2 regions of the Halobacillus sp. ABA4_118 genome follow, and region 2 is predicted to be linked to the other one. Evidence: predicted binding sites of a transcription regulator. Region 2 holds the regulator's gene; the other holds the start of a gene.
The links. The regulator NrdR, encoded in region 2, represses ribonucleotide reductase genes. The targets are predictions, from matches to a motif close to AACACNATATATNGTGTT.
Positions count from the first base shown of each region.

Region 1: the regulator NrdR is predicted to act here: its motif matches at 2,951-2,968, upstream of ACXAGL_RS00160 (vitamin B12-dependent ribonucleotide reductase).

Region 1 covers NZ_JBSWWS010000001.1:23,815-31,442, reverse strand. The annotation lists gene gcvPA (aminomethyl-transferring glycine dehydrogenase subunit GcvPA) at 1-812, shown strand, start outside; gene gcvPB (aminomethyl-transferring glycine dehydrogenase subunit GcvPB) at 805-2,265, shown strand; gene ACXAGL_RS00165 (rhodanese-like domain-containing protein) at 2,322-2,702, opposite strand; gene ACXAGL_RS00160 (vitamin B12-dependent ribonucleotide reductase) at 3,075-5,645, shown strand; gene mntR (transcriptional regulator MntR) at 5,805-6,236, shown strand; gene ACXAGL_RS00150 (patatin-like phospholipase family protein) at 6,378-7,268, shown strand; gene ACXAGL_RS00145 (SA1362 family protein) at 7,280-7,628, opposite strand, start outside.
Region 2 covers NZ_JBSWWS010000001.1:271,685-279,312, forward strand. The annotation lists gene dnaI (primosomal protein DnaI) at 1-928, opposite strand, end outside; gene ACXAGL_RS01475 (replication initiation and membrane attachment family protein) at 946-2,298, opposite strand; gene nrdR (transcriptional regulator NrdR) at 2,357-2,821, opposite strand; gene ACXAGL_RS01485 (cytosolic protein) at 2,861-3,235, opposite strand; gene speD (adenosylmethionine decarboxylase) at 3,403-3,780, opposite strand; gene ACXAGL_RS01495 (glyceraldehyde-3-phosphate dehydrogenase) at 4,010-5,044, opposite strand; gene coaE (dephospho-CoA kinase) at 5,175-5,774, opposite strand; gene ACXAGL_RS01505 (manganese efflux pump) at 5,787-6,383, opposite strand; gene mutM (DNA-formamidopyrimidine glycosylase) at 6,428-7,267, opposite strand; gene polA (DNA polymerase I) at 7,284-7,628, opposite strand, start outside.

The DNA of each region.
Region 1 (7,628 bases), 250 kb from region 2:
GGGTTGAAATCATCGAAATCGACCACAAGGAAGGTTTGACAGACCTTGAACAGCTGGAACATCACCTCGATGAAGATACAGCTGGAGTGGTCGTTCAATATCCTAATTTCTTCGGTCAGGCGGAGCCGCTTGATTCCATCCGCCACCTCGTAGACAAGCAGAAAAAGGCGATGATGATTACTTCAAGCAATCCGCTTGCGCTCGGGTATTTAACTCCGCCTGGTGCGTTTGGCTCTGATATTGTCGTCGGCGATGCTCAAGTGTTCGGAATCCCTGCCCAGTATGGCGGTCCGCACTGCGGTTATTTTGCAACAACGAAAAAACTGATGAGAAAAGTGCCCGGCCGTCTAGTGGGCCAGACGGTGGATGAGGGTGGACGCAGAGGTTTCGTCCTTACCCTTCAAGCGCGTGAACAGCATATCCGCCGGGATAAGGCGACTTCCAACATATGTTCCAACCAGGCATTGAATGCACTGGCTGCTTCGGTCGCTTTGTCGTCCATAGGGAAGCAGGGATTGAAAAAGATGGCGGCGATGAACATTAAGAAGACGTTATACATGAAACAACAGCTTCAATCCCGGGGCATCGAAGTTTTGTATAAGGGAGCCTTTTTCAATGAACTGGTCATCCGCATGAAGAAGCCTGTGAAAGAGATCAATCAGCAGCTTCTGGAGAAAGGATTTATTGGTGGGTATGACCTTGGACGTACAGATGAACGTCTGGCAGGCTGTATGCTGATTGCGGTTACAGAAATCCGTACAAAAGAAGAAATCGACACCTTCGCAGGGGAAATGGGGGATTTGAATGGCTAACCAAGACTTTCCATTGATTTTTGAATTGAGTCAGGAGAGCCGCACTGGGTTCAGTCTTCCTGAACTGGATGTGCCGGATACCGATATTGATGAGATGTTTGAAGATAAGTATGTGAGACAGGACGCACCTCATCTGCCGGAAGTCAGCGAGCTGCAGATTATGCGGCATTACACAGGTCTGTCCAAACGTAACCACGGGGTGGACTCCGGGTTTTATCCTCTTGGATCGTGTACGATGAAATACAATCCGAAAATGAATGAAGATGTAGCCAGACTGGCCGGCTTCAGCCATATCCATCCGTACCAGCCGGAGGAAACGGTTCAGGGGGCGCTCCACCTCATGTATGATCTTCAGGAAACGCTCGCGGAAATTACAGGTATGGATACCGTCACGCTTCAGCCTGCGGCAGGTGCTCATGGCGAATGGACAGGACTTATGATGATTCGTGCCTTCCATGAGGCGAATGGTGATCATCAGCGGACAAAAGTCATTGTGCCTGATTCGGCCCACGGTACGAACCCTGCCTCTGCTACGGTAGCTGGGTTCGAAGCCGTGACGGTAAAATCAGACGAGCGGGGATTAGTGGACCTTGAAGACCTGAAGCGTGTCGTAGACGATCAGACAGCTGCACTGATGCTGACAAACCCGAACACGCTCGGTCTGTTTGAAGAGGATATTGAGGAAATGGCGGCCATCGTTCATGAAGCGGGTGGCAGACTGTATTACGACGGCGCCAATCTGAATGCTGTATTAGGGTATGCAAGGCCGGGAGACATGGGCTTTGATGTTGTCCACTTGAACCTGCATAAGACTTTCACAGGCCCTCACGGTGGCGGTGGTCCGGGATCAGGTCCTGTAGGTGTAACGGCAGAGCTTGAGCCGTTTCTTCCCAAGCCGATCCTTACGAAAAAAGACGGCTGGTACAGATTCGATGATGATCGTCCACGTTCCATCGGCCGGGTGAAGCCCTATTATGGGAATTTCGGAATCAATGTGCGGGCCTATACGTACATCCGCACAATGGGACCGGAGGGATTGAAAAAAGTAAGTGAATACGCCGTTTTGAATGCCAACTATATGATGCGCAGACTGCAGGAAGCATTCGATCTTCCTTTTGACAGGCACTGTAAACATGAATTCATTCTGTCGGGCCGCCGTCAGAAAAAACTCGGCGTACGAACACTGGATATGGCTAAACGCCTGCTTGACTTCGGCTATCATCCGCCGACGATCTATTTCCCGATCAATGTGGAGGAAGCGTTGATGATTGAGCCGACGGAAACGGAATCCAAGGAAACTCTTGATGACTTTATCGATCGTATGCTTCAAATAGCCAAGGAAGCAGAAGATGAGCCGGAGACGGTTCAGGAAGCTCCTCATACGACGATTGTCAGCCGGATGGATGAAACCCAGGCAGCAAGGAAGCCTGTTCTCCGCCACCCGATGGAGTAGAGAAAAACCGGCCCCCTTCGTGGGGAGCCGGTTTTCCTGTGTTGTGATATTTTTCGTTATTTCTTCGTCTTAATTTTGCCGGTCCATTTCTTGAAGCCACCTTCAAGCATGTTCAGGTCGTTGTACCCCTTCTTATGAAGGGTCATTGCCGCACGTGCAGACCGTGCGCCGCTCTGGCAGTACAAGTAGACGGGTTTGTCCTTGCGGATTTCCACGAGTCTGTTGTTCAGCTGTGAGAGCGGAATATTTCTCGCTCCGAGGATGTGACCCCCGTCAAATTCCTTCGGTTCACGGACGTCAATCAGCTGAGCTTTGCGGTAACCTTGACGGAATTCTTCTTCAGATATCGTGTTCAAGATTTTTCTTGTTTTGAAGAATCTATACAAACCGAAAGCAATAAGTAGAACAAGTGCTCCGAGTAAGATCCATAATTCCATTTTCATTTCCCCCCTGTTTTCTCTATTCTTTTATCTATTATAGAAGGGAAGGGCGGGTATTTCAAAAAAATTTTTCTTCCTGCCTGAAAAAAAATGCCGTTTTGGAGGGGATTATATCGATTTAACAGATGCAAGACAGGAAAAATCGAAAAAAAAAGACATGAGAGGTGCTTTCCTCTTATTCCCTGCTTTTTTCTAACTGTATCTTACGATTTTCTGATTGACAAAATTCAACACATTCGTTCAATAACACAATATATGGTGATCGAATAATAAACAAACACAATATATTGATTAAAAATCTGTATATGTGGTATGTTACATATATCAATTATGGAATTGGCTTTTTCAAGATAAGGGAGAGATGCGAACATGCAGACGACAACTTCTAAAGATGTGCATACAAAAATCAACATAGACCGGCTGAATGCCGATATCAAACAGTTCCCACAGGTCCACCCGGTAACGGACAACATGTCCATTACCCACAAAGGGGTATCCAGGCTTGTCATGCTCGACCGTTATGCGTTTAAAGATACAGAAAAGCTGACGTTGTCCGAAGGGGATTTTGTCGTACTTACAGTAAAAGACGATCCGAAGTTTCCGGCTCGCGGATTCGGTTTCATTCAGTCCGTTGACTGGCAGACCCACGAAGCGTTTGTAAAAGTGGAAGACGAGTTCGTGAACGTTCTCGACCGTGAGGAAGAAAGAGAGACCGGCGTCATTAAAAGAAATCTTGATACCATCGATAAACCGCTGGAAGTTTATTATGAACAAATTGCTTTACGAAATGCGACAGGACTCTCAGAGGTGGAAACAGATCCGGAAAGACAGGCGCAGAGCTTTGAGGAATTTTACGAGGAGTTATCCAGCCTGAATTTCATACCTGCCGGCCGTGTGCTGTACGGAGCAGGTTCCAATACGGATGTGACCTACTTCAACTGCTACGTGATGCCTTATATCCAGGATTCACGGGAAGGCATTTCGGATCACCGTAAACAAGTCATGGAAATCATGTCCCGTGGCGGTGGTGTCGGGACGAACGGATCGACCCTGCGCCCGAGGAACACGCTCGCCCGCGGGGTGAATGGGAAATCATCCGGTTCCGTTTCATGGCTGGATGATATTGCTAAGCTGACCCACCTGGTGGAGCAGGGGGGATCCAGACGTGGTGCCCAGATGATCATGCTGGCAGACTGGCATCCAGACATTCTTGAATTCATTATTTCCAAGATGCAGAACCCGCGTATCCTCCGTTTTCTTATTGAAAATACGGAAGATGAAAACATTAAACAACTGGCGAAGGACAAGCTGAAATTCACGCCGTTGACCGAAGTGGAAAAAGACCTTTATCAAAGTGTCGTCAATTACAAGCACATTCAGGGTCAGGGTGGTTTTACAGATCAAAGCGTGCAGGAAGCACAGGAAAAACTGGCCCTCGGCGGGACGTATTCCGTTCATAATTCAGAATTCCTGACAGGAGCCAATATTTCCGTCTGTATCACGAATGAGTTCATGGAAGCTGTGGAAAATGATGACGAATACCAGCTTCGTTTCCCTGATGTAGAGAATTACACGGGAGAGGAAATGAACGCCTATAATGAAGAATGGCATGAGAGCGGCGATGTACGCGAGTGGGAAAAACGCGGCTTCGGTGTGCGGGCCTACAAATCCATTAAAGCGAAAGAGCTGTGGAATCTGATTAATGTCTGCGCGACGTATTCAGCAGAACCGGGAATCTTCTTTATTGATAATGCCAACGAAAAGACAAATGCGACAGCTTATGGACAGAAGGTCGTTGCGACCAATCCATGCGGGGAACAGCCACTTGCGCCATATTCCGTCTGTAACCTGGCGGCCGTAAACCTGGCGTCTGTAGCGGATAAGGAAAATAAAACGGTCGATTTTGAAAAACTTACACAAACTGTTACACGTGGTGTCCGTATGCAGGATAACGTGATTGATGCTACTCCTTACTTCCTGGAGGAAAATAAAGTACAGGCCCTTGGTGAGCGTCGTGTAGGCCTTGGTGTCATGGGTCTCCATGATCTCCTGATCTATTGTGAAACAACCTATGGTTCAGAAGAAGGCAACAAACTGGTGGATGAAATTTTCGAAACGATCGCTGTCACAGCCTACCGCGCATCCATTGAACTCGCGAAGGAGAAAGGCAGCTTCCCGTTCCTTGTCGGAGCCACGGATGAAGAAACACAACAACTTCGTGAGAACTTCATTCAGACAGGGTATATGAAGCAGATGCCGGAAGACATTCGGCAGGATGTTCTGACTTATGGAATCCGTAACTCCCACCTGCTTACTGTAGCTCCAACCGGAAGTACAGGAACAATGGTAGGAGTAAGTACAGGTCTTGAGCCATACTTCTCCTTCTCCTACTACCGCAGTGGTCGTTTAGGCAAGTTTATTGAAGTGAAGGCGGATATCCTTCAGGAGTATCTGGATGCACATCCAGAGCAGGATCCGGAGCAGCTTCCTGAATGGTTTGTGACGGCGATGACGATGTCTCCGGAAGCTCATGCGGATACACAGTGCGTCATTCAGCGCTGGGTCGACAGCAGTATTTCCAAGACGGTCAATGCACCCAAAGGATATACGGTCGAACAAGTGGAAAGCGTCTATCAGCGCCTGTACCGGGGCGGTGCGAAAGGTGGTACCGTGTACGTGGATGGGAGCCGTGACAGCCAGGTGCTTACTTTGAAAGCTGAGGAGAACGCTTTTGATGGAGAGCAGACGGAACTGTTTGAAGATGACAAGCGTCCACGTGTTGTCCTGGTCGATACCGTTCATGAGCTGGATAAGACGAACGTGACGATTGGATCGGAAGTCGGCGACACATGCCCGGTCTGCCGTCAAGGAACCGTGGAAGACATCGGCGGCTGTAACACATGTACCAACTGTAATGCTCAGTTGAAGTGCGGTTTGTAATAACTAGAAAAACAGTCCTTCAAATCTGAAGGACTGTTTTTTTATGTTAAACAGCGGCTGCTTGTATCACATAAGAAACTAGTGTATCATTTTTCTATGTAGTCATCAGCAGATCACAAGCGTTATATCTACATAAAGACAGGGTATTGGAGGTTCATCATGCCAACACCAAGCATGGAAGATTATATTGAGCAAATTTATATACTCATTGAAGAAAAGGGTTATGCCCGCGTCTCGGATATTGCTGAGAACCTGGATGTTCACCCGTCTTCCGTGACGAAGATGGTCCAGAAACTCGATCGCGACCAGTATTTGAATTATGAAAAGTACAGGGGATTGATTTTGACTCCGAAAGGGAAAAAAATCGGGAAGCGGCTGGTGTATCGTCATGAGCTGCTGGAACAGTTCCTGGAACTGATCGGTGTAGATAAGGAAAACATCTATGAGGATGTCGAAGGTATTGAGCACCATATGAGCTGGAATTCCATCGACCGTATCGGCGACCTTGTCCAGTTCTTTGATGAGAATAAAGGGTATGTGGAAGCTTTGAGAGAAGTGCAGAAGAAAAACGAAGACCAGAATAACGAATAGAGTGCCTGAGACACGGATGTCCGTGTCTTTTTTTTATGTCCAACCGGCTCGTGGCGGGAAGTTATGAGGAAGGGGGAATTCTGCCACCTGCGTTCTATTTAGTGGACCCGCTGTTTATAATGAATTAAAGCGGGGTGAAGCGTGGTGAAAGTAGATGGGGTGTTTTCCGGAGGCGGGGTGAAGGCACTCGCTTTTATAGGAGCCGTCGAGGAACTACAGAGCCAGGGCTATGAGTTCAGACGTGTTGCCGGTACCTCTGCAGGAGCAATTCTGGCGGCATTAACGGCAGCGGGGTATACAGCCGGGGAAATCAAATCCCGTCTGATGTCCATATCCTTTGGAGAGATGATCCATGTTCCACTGACAGACCGGGTCTTCCCTTTTATGAAATGGCTGTTCCTCTATTATCGTCTCGGCCTTTACAACGGGGCGCAGATGGAAACCGTACTGGCTCAGTGGCTGGAGGAAAAAGGGGTGCGTACGTTCGCAGATCTCCGGCCCGGATCGTTGAAGATCATCTGTTCGGATCTTACTTTAGGGAGAATCGTCGTCCTCCCCGATGACTTGAAGAGTACTTATGGCATTGATCCCGCTACATTTTCCGTGGCAAAAGCTGTAAGAATGAGCTCGAGTCTTCCATACTTCTTTATTCCTGTGAAGATTCATGGAAAGCGTGGGAAATCGGTGATCGTCGATGGAGGGGTCCTTAGTAATTTCCCATTGTGGATATGGGAAAAGCAGGATGGATGCCGGACGAGACCGGTAATCGGCTTAAAATTAAGTGATGAGCCGGATAAGCTTCCTGAACAGAAAATCAGAAACGCCATCCAGATGTTTCATGCCTTGTTTAAAACGATGCAGCGGGCTCACGACTCCCGCTACATTTCAAAATCCATCAGTAAGGATATTCTTTTCATACCGGTAAGCGGCATAGAAACCACTGATTTTCATATGACGAATGAGGAAAAAGAACATTTGATGAATTACGGACGCCAGCATGCATTGGAATTTTTAAAAAGATGGACAAAATAAAATCGAGCCTTTTAAAAAGAGGCTCGATTTTTGTCTTTGTTTTTATTTCCCTCAATGACCCGGAGCTGCGGCCCGTTTGTTCTTCGGCTTTTTTTGCGTGTGAACGGAGCGGATTTAACCGCTGTTTTCGCAGCCGGACTTTTCTTGACGACCGGTGCAGGCTGTTTGTATTTCTGTTTGGATTGTTTAACGGCCTGTTTGTATTTTTTCATTTCTGTGCGGTTGCCGGAACCCCCGCCAAATCCGCGTCCGCGGAGGAAGAAGAAGTAGATGGCTCCATAGAGGATAGCCGCCATCCCGATCATAACCACTATGTTTGTTAAGAAACCTGATGTATTGGTAAACAGCTGAACGCCTACA
Region 2 (7,628 bases):
AACGTCTGTTCTGACCGCCGACATAAACCGTTTCACTCAGCTGTTTGATCCGTTCGGTAATCCGCTTGGCTTTCACTTGTTCCACATCGCCGCGGCTGCTTGTCATCAACACTTTTTCAAGTTCGTTCAGCGTATAGTTGGACGTAAAAAAGACGGGCAGACGCTCCATCATCCGATAGTGCAGGATACTGCCTAATATCTCATCCCTGAACCAGGCCGACTGGGATTCTGCCCCGATATCGTCCAGCATTAACACCGGCGTTTCCTTAAAGGCGGTAATTTTATCATTGAGGGAATCATCTTTGATGGATGATTTCATTTCCCTTACAAATTCAGGCATATAAATGATCATCGATGGGATCTGCTTGTCACTGAGAGCATTGGCAATGGCCCCGAGGAAATACGTTTTCCCTACACCGAACGGTCCATGGAAATACAGGCCTTTTGCAGGAAGCTCCTCCCCGAGCGTTTCAATGTACTTGACGGTTTGCGCTACCGCCCCTCCGCGGTCGGGGTCTTCCAGATCCATTCGTTCCAGCGATGCTTCCAGGATTTCTCTCGGCATATGCAGGCTGCTTACCAATGATTTCTGATACGACTGCTGTTCCTGTGAACGCTGGCGTCTGCATTTATCATAAATCAGTTTGATGTCGGTTCCCTCCACCTCCAACGATGGAACGTATCCGGGCAGGATGTTGATACACCCCTCCCTCGACGGACATTTTTCGCAGTTTTTCGATTGGGTCTGGTATTCATAAAGCTTGATCAAATGCTTCTCCACCGCTTTTTCATCCAGGCCTTCATTTTCGTGCATCAGACGCTGGACTTCAGCAGAGCCCAGGACTTCCGCTTTCATTTGATTGTAGCGCTGCTGAAACTGCTTGTTATCTTTCATCCATTTTTTCAACGATTGCTGAATGGGCTCCATTCCATTCACCCCTTACTCTAGTTTCCTCTATTGGTCAGCCTCGCGATTCTGGCTGCGATATCTTCTTTATCGACCTGAGGCTCAGCAGACGCGGCGGCAGGCTGCTTCTCTTCCTGTTTATTAAACCAGACAGGAATAACTTCGTCTTTTTGGGAAGTCCGCTTCTGTGTTTTCTGACGGCCCCACTGCTGATATTTCTGATGTTCTGCCTTGGCCAGATTCATGGCCTGGCGCACAGTGGTCACGTTTTTACGCGCCCAATGACTGGCGATTTTTTCCATGTAGGATTTCGACAGTTTCATATCCGTTTTCAACATCACATAATGGACAAGCACGTTCATAACCCCGGCTGTGATGCCTTGTTCGGTCATAACATCCCGGATCAGCTTCAAATCCTGTTCCGATGCACGGTTGCCATTGGACAAATCCTCAAGGAGTTCCCTCGGAGAAATCTGCTCGAGCATTTCAACAAACTGGTCTTCCTTGGATCCTGTCGTCTCTTTTTCCATGGAGGCCCATTTCTCACGATCATCGACAGAGGCGGGCTGTACATTTTTTTCTTCTTTCATAAAATCGTGACAGGCAGCCTTAAACTCTTCCTCGACCAAGCAGTGATTTTCATCTATAGCCCATGTCACCGCTTTTTCCAATTCCACGTTGGACAAATCATACAACGTCGCCAGCTGAATGATCAGTTTCTTATTCCGCCCCGTTAAAATCCGTTCACTTGGATACATTCTCTTCTGAAGGGCTTGGCGGAGCCAGGTGAAATCGACGCGGCTTTCCGAGGTTCGTGGACCGCGGTATTCCTGAAAACGCTTCTGCTCCGCAATCACTTCGGTTTCCCTCTGCACAGACTCTATCATTTTATGATGAAACACTTCGTCGAAAGAAGCCGTGATTTCTTCATATCCTTCCACCGAAGGCTCGGGCTTAACAAATCGGCTTTTTACCTGTTCATACTTCTCCTGACCCAACTCATGGGTCAGGAGAAGCGCGAGCATGTCATCCTGGAAAAATTCCTCCGGCGTAAAAGGGGGATGGACCGCATATATATAGACGGTCTGATCGCTCTCTTCGTTCGACCGAAACGTTCTCAGCAATCCAAGAGCCTCCAGCCTCCCCCTGGCTTCATAAATTTTATCCAGAGGAGCGGAAAGGTAAGCCATCAATGAATGGTGGGTCTGAATCGCATCCTGATCCGCAAGATCCGCTTCAGAAAGCAGTATATGGTAGAGAGATACAGCCAGACGTCCAACAATCGGTTGGTATAGATGGGATAACGAACGATGAAAATTTCGAGGCATTTCTCCGCCGTTCCTGATTTTAAAACCGTCTACAGGCAGCAGTCTGCCAATGGAATGATTCATCGTCTACACCTCCTTCGTTCATCCAAATCTATGAAAAAGAAAATGAGCCGGCTCAGGCTCATTCGTCATGATCATCTTTAATTAATTCCTTCAATTCGTCAATAAATACGTTTATATCCTTAAACTGCCGGTAAACGGACGCAAACCGGACGTAGGCCACTTCATCAACTTCGGAGAGACGGCCCATGACCATTTCACCGATATCCTCACTCAGCACTTCTGAAACGCCGCGGTTCCTCAGTTCCTTTTCAATATCAAGCGTAACGGCTTCAAGCTTTTCCACTTCAACCGGACGCTTTTCACAGGCTCTGATCAACCCACGCATCAACTTTTCCCTGCTGAATTCCTCCCGCGTTCCCTCTTTTTTCACGACAATCAGAGGGACCTCTTCAATCCGCTCAAACGTTGTAAAACGAAAGCCGCACTGTTCACACTCTCTCCGTCTTCTGATTGTCTGACCTTCCTCTATTGGTCTTGAATCGAGCACTTTCGTGCTTTTGTAGTGACAGTTTGGACACTTCACCTTTGATCAACTCCACATCGTCTTCGTTTCATCATCTGATCATCCGGGATCCACAGCTGTAAACTGCCGGTCCAGCTGTTCATAGAACTGCACGATCAGATTACGGCTGTAGCCGAAATCCACAGGGCCTCCTGAATCAGTGGTGACCGAAAAGTCCACGGCCGTGCGGAACGGACGGACCATAATAATTGTTGCGACAACAAACGCCCGCCGTTTTCCTTTATAAGTGATCGTCAGTTCTCCGCGCTCCCTGGAGACGGCTTTGATCTCAGATGGTGAAGGGAACATTTCTTCCACGGCGCGGAAAACCTCATCATGCTTGGCTTTGTAATAGTGTGTGATAAGCGCCGTGTCCTTATGCTGTTCACTGGTTTCGGAATGAGTGCTGAGATACCTGGAAATAAATGCTTTCACTAATCTGACTCCTTCAGTCCATTCGACATAATCTTAATTTATTTTAACATGACTTTAAAAAATTAGAAACGGTTTTACAGAAGGAGAGGGCAGACAGCCTGATCCAATAGGTAAGCAGAAAAAAAAGCCATGCAGAACCTTCTGCATGACTTTCTCGTTTTGAGCGTTTACAGAGCACGGGCTTCCTTGACTTCTACAGGACCCATCCCTCTTGGTACTTCAACCGTTTCATTCCGGCCGGCTTCCAAAGCTTCCACAATGTAGTGCGCAGCTACATTCGGATCGATCCGGTCTCCACACGTATACACGTCAATGCTTGCATATCCGTGCTCCGGGAAGCTGTGTATCGTCAGATGTGACTCTGAAATGATAACAACTCCACTAACACCGTGAGGGGCAAACTTGTGAAAAGCCACCTCTCTCACTTCTGCACCGGCTTTCAGTGCAGCATCAACAAAAACCTGTTCTATATACGACATATCGTTCAATTTTGATTCATTACAATCCCATAGTTCAGCAATTACGTGTCTTCCCATTGTATCCATAACGGATCCCCCTTTGTACATTAACTTCTTCCCCTCTGAAATTGCGGCCATGTACTACCACGGGGGAAAGTTAGTCCTGAGAGGTCCTAACCCTTTGAGTAGACATGAAGATTTTTGAAATTCAGAAGTTCAAAAGAAAGTATAAAGGGTTTATCCCGTTTTTGCAAGATATATTTAAGAAGCCTGAAAAGGGCCGTGAAGAGTCTTCACCTGGAATCAGAGGCGTCCTTTAAGACACTCTCGCCGTCCTTTCCTGTTTCAATAATTTTCCCACATATTTCGCCAGATCAACAACGCGGCAGGAGTAGCCCCACTCATTATCATACCAGGCAAGCACTTTCACTTTTGAGCCTTCCATCACCTGTGTGGACAGCCCATCAATGATGGCGGAAGACGGAGAGGTCGTGTAATCGATGGATACCAGAGGTTCATCGCTGTACTCCAGAATGCCTTTCATGTCCCTCTGTGAGGCAGATGCGAACGCTTCATTCAACTCTTCCTTCGTAACCGCTTTCTTTAGATCGACGACTAAGTCCACTAAAGAGACGTTCGGTGTCGGTACACGTAAAGCCATTCCATTCAACTTTCCCTTCATACTTGGAATGACATCTCCCAGGGCTTTGGCTGCCCCTGTGGAGGTCGGTATGATCGACTGTGTACACCCTCGGGCTCTCCGCAGATCCTTGTGAGGGTTATCCAGGTTCTTCTGATCATTGGTAAATGAATGAACCGTCGTCATCAAGCCGTTTTCAATACCGAATTCATCTTCCAGCACTTTGACTACCGGCGCCAGACAGTTGGTCGTGCAGGAAGCATTGGAAATAACATCATGCGTTTCAGGGGAATAGGAATCCTCATTGACCCCCATCACAATGGTCGCATCGACTTCCTTACCCGGAGCTGTAATGATGACTTTTTTTGCGCCTGCATCCAGATGGAGAGCAGCCTCATCCTTCGTACGGAACTTCCCGGTAGCTTCGATTACGATGTCCACACCAAGCTCTTTCCAAGGGAGCTCAGCCGGGTTTCTCGTAGAACAGAGCTTGATTTTCTTCCCATTTACCATTAACCCTTCAGGAATCGTACGTACTTCTCCGTCGAATCGTCCATGAACACTGTCATATTTCACCATGTGAGCGATCGTTTCAGCAGGATAGCTGGCATTGACAGCCACAAGCTCCACGGTATCATCTACTGCCGCCTGTCTGAATACCATACGTCCGATTCTTCCCAAGCCATTAATGGCGATCTTTGTTTTCCCCATGATGTTCCAGCCCCCTATATATGATATACTTTTTGGATCATTTCTAGGAATAGTATAACATATTGTAAGCGCTTTTGAAGTGGGTTCAATAATTTTACACAAAAATAACACGTCTTTCTCAGACGTGTTATTATACGAGGTTCCACCGGTGAAGTATGTCTCTTAATTGGAGAAAGCTTTCCTCTTTTGTTCCATTATTATCGATCACCGCATCCGCCATTTCCGCTTTGCGGGTGACAGGAATCTGCGAAGCGATCCGCTTCTGCGCATCTTCCCTCGATGAGCCATCCCGTTCCATCAGCCTTTGGAGCTGCGTTTCCTCATCGACCGCAACGACAAGCACCTTTTCTACATAATCCGTCAGTCCACTCTCATATAGAAGGGGAATATCCAGGACGACAGCATCGGCTTCTTTTGTTTTATAAGATTCCCGCCGCCGGATCATTTCTTCCCGGACACGAGGGTGAACGATGCCGTTCAGTTCTTTCCTTCGTTCTTCACTGCTGAAGATCACCTTCCCGAGCTTTTTCCGGTCCAGTGTTCCATCCTCAAAAAGGACGTCTTTCCCAAAAACCCGTACGATGTCCTCATAGGCAGGCTCACCGGGGCGGACGACATCCCTTGATATTTGATCCGCATCGATGACAGGAATCTCCCACTCATCGAACATGCGGGATACGGTACTTTTTCCACTTGCGATACTACCGGTTAAACCAATGACCAGTGTCATAAAACCCTTCCTTTACGATAGCTTGATCAAGCCGATGATTATTAATAGAACCCCCGGGAGAATGGAGATGCTTTCCACCCTGTTCGTCAATTTTGCACCGGCCATCATCCCAGTTCCAAGCATGAGAAACGTAGATGAAGCGATAAGCCCACCCGTCAATAGAACGGGAAGACCGATCAGCGCTCCGCTTATGCCCGCCCCTATAGTATCAAGGGAGAGGGCGGTTCCAAGCAGCCACACTTCTTTTCCTTGAATTCCTCCGGACCTATCCACATCAGCGGTCACCGGATCATTCAAAACTTTTGCAGGGTTCAGCCAGGGGTCCTGCTGATCCTCAGTATGTTTTTTAAAAAACTGTCTTAAAAAATAAATGCCGATGGCAATTAAGGCCACCGCTCCAGCCTTTTCCGCCATCTCCGGTTTGACAACATGAACGAGCAGCTGACCAAAGTAGGAGGAAAGAAGAAAAACCATACCTGAAACAGAGGCAATCACCACAATGCCCCAGAATGCGAGTTTTACTTTTTTCAACCCGAGCACACAGCCAATCCCGAAGCTGTCGACACTCACGGCTGTCACAAATAAAAAAATGAACATCCCGATGCCCATACCGCCCACTCCTTTAACATGGAAGTGGGATAGTATATGGCTGTTTATTCAGATACGTGAAGCGGCTGGCAGACTGGACAGACGTGCGTGCCCCTGCCGCCGACTTTCGTTTTAACAATCGGTGTCCCACAGTTCAGGCACTCCATATCCTGCTTTCCATACACACGGAGCTGCTGTTGGAACATTCCGATTTCACCCTGGCTGTTTAAGTAGGAGCGGATCGTCGTGCCTCCCTGCTCAATCGCCTCCAGAATGACAGTGATGCTCGCTTCCCGGATGCTTTCGGCCTCTTCTCTCGTCAATGTATTGGCAATTCTCTCCGGGTGAAGGCCGGCTCGGAACAGCGCTTCGTCTACATAGATATTGCCAAGACCGGCAACAATGGACTGATCAAGGAGCACCGCCTTCATGTTGCGGCTCGTTTTCAGCAGCCTCTGATGAAAATAATCGAGGGTGAAAGCTTCGTCAAAAGGATCGGGACCGAGCTGGACCAGTGGTTTATTCAAGGCTTCCTCGCCCTTTTTAAACGCATGCATCGTCCCGAACTTCCGGACATCGTTGTAGCGGAGCTCTGTTCCATCTGTAAAATGGAAAATCACATGGGTATGCTTCGGTTTCTCAAGTGTTCCATCATAAACGCCGAATTTCCCCTCCATCCGCAGATGGGAAACGAGGGCAATGTCATCAAGGTGGAAAATGAGAAACTTCCCCTTACGATCGATATCGATGATGGACTGTCCTCTAAGCAGGTCACCGAAGGCATTGGGATCCTTCGGCTGTTTAATGATGTTCCCCCAGAAAATGGAGACATCCTTTATTTCTTTTCCTACGGTTAAATGCTTTAAAGTTTTTCTTACAGTTTCCACTTCTGGTAATTCCGGCATCTTTCATTCTCCTTACTTATTTCGCATCGTACCATGTATTTCCATAAGAGGAATCCACTTTCAATGGTACATCAAGCTCTACGGTGTTTTCCATAACGTCTGCGACGAGCGTTTCCAGCTTTTTAACTTCGGCTTCCGGCGCTTCAATGATGAGTTCATCGTGCACCTGCAGGAGAACTCTTGCTTCCATCTTTTCTTCCTGGAGCTTTTCTTCCAGATCGATCATGGCTTTTTTAATGACATCGGCCGCACTTCCCTGGATCGGGGTATTCATTGCCGTCCGTTCAGCAAAGCTGCGCTTATTGAAATTCCGGCTTGTAATATCCGGAAGATAACGCCGGCGGTTCATGAACGTCCGCAC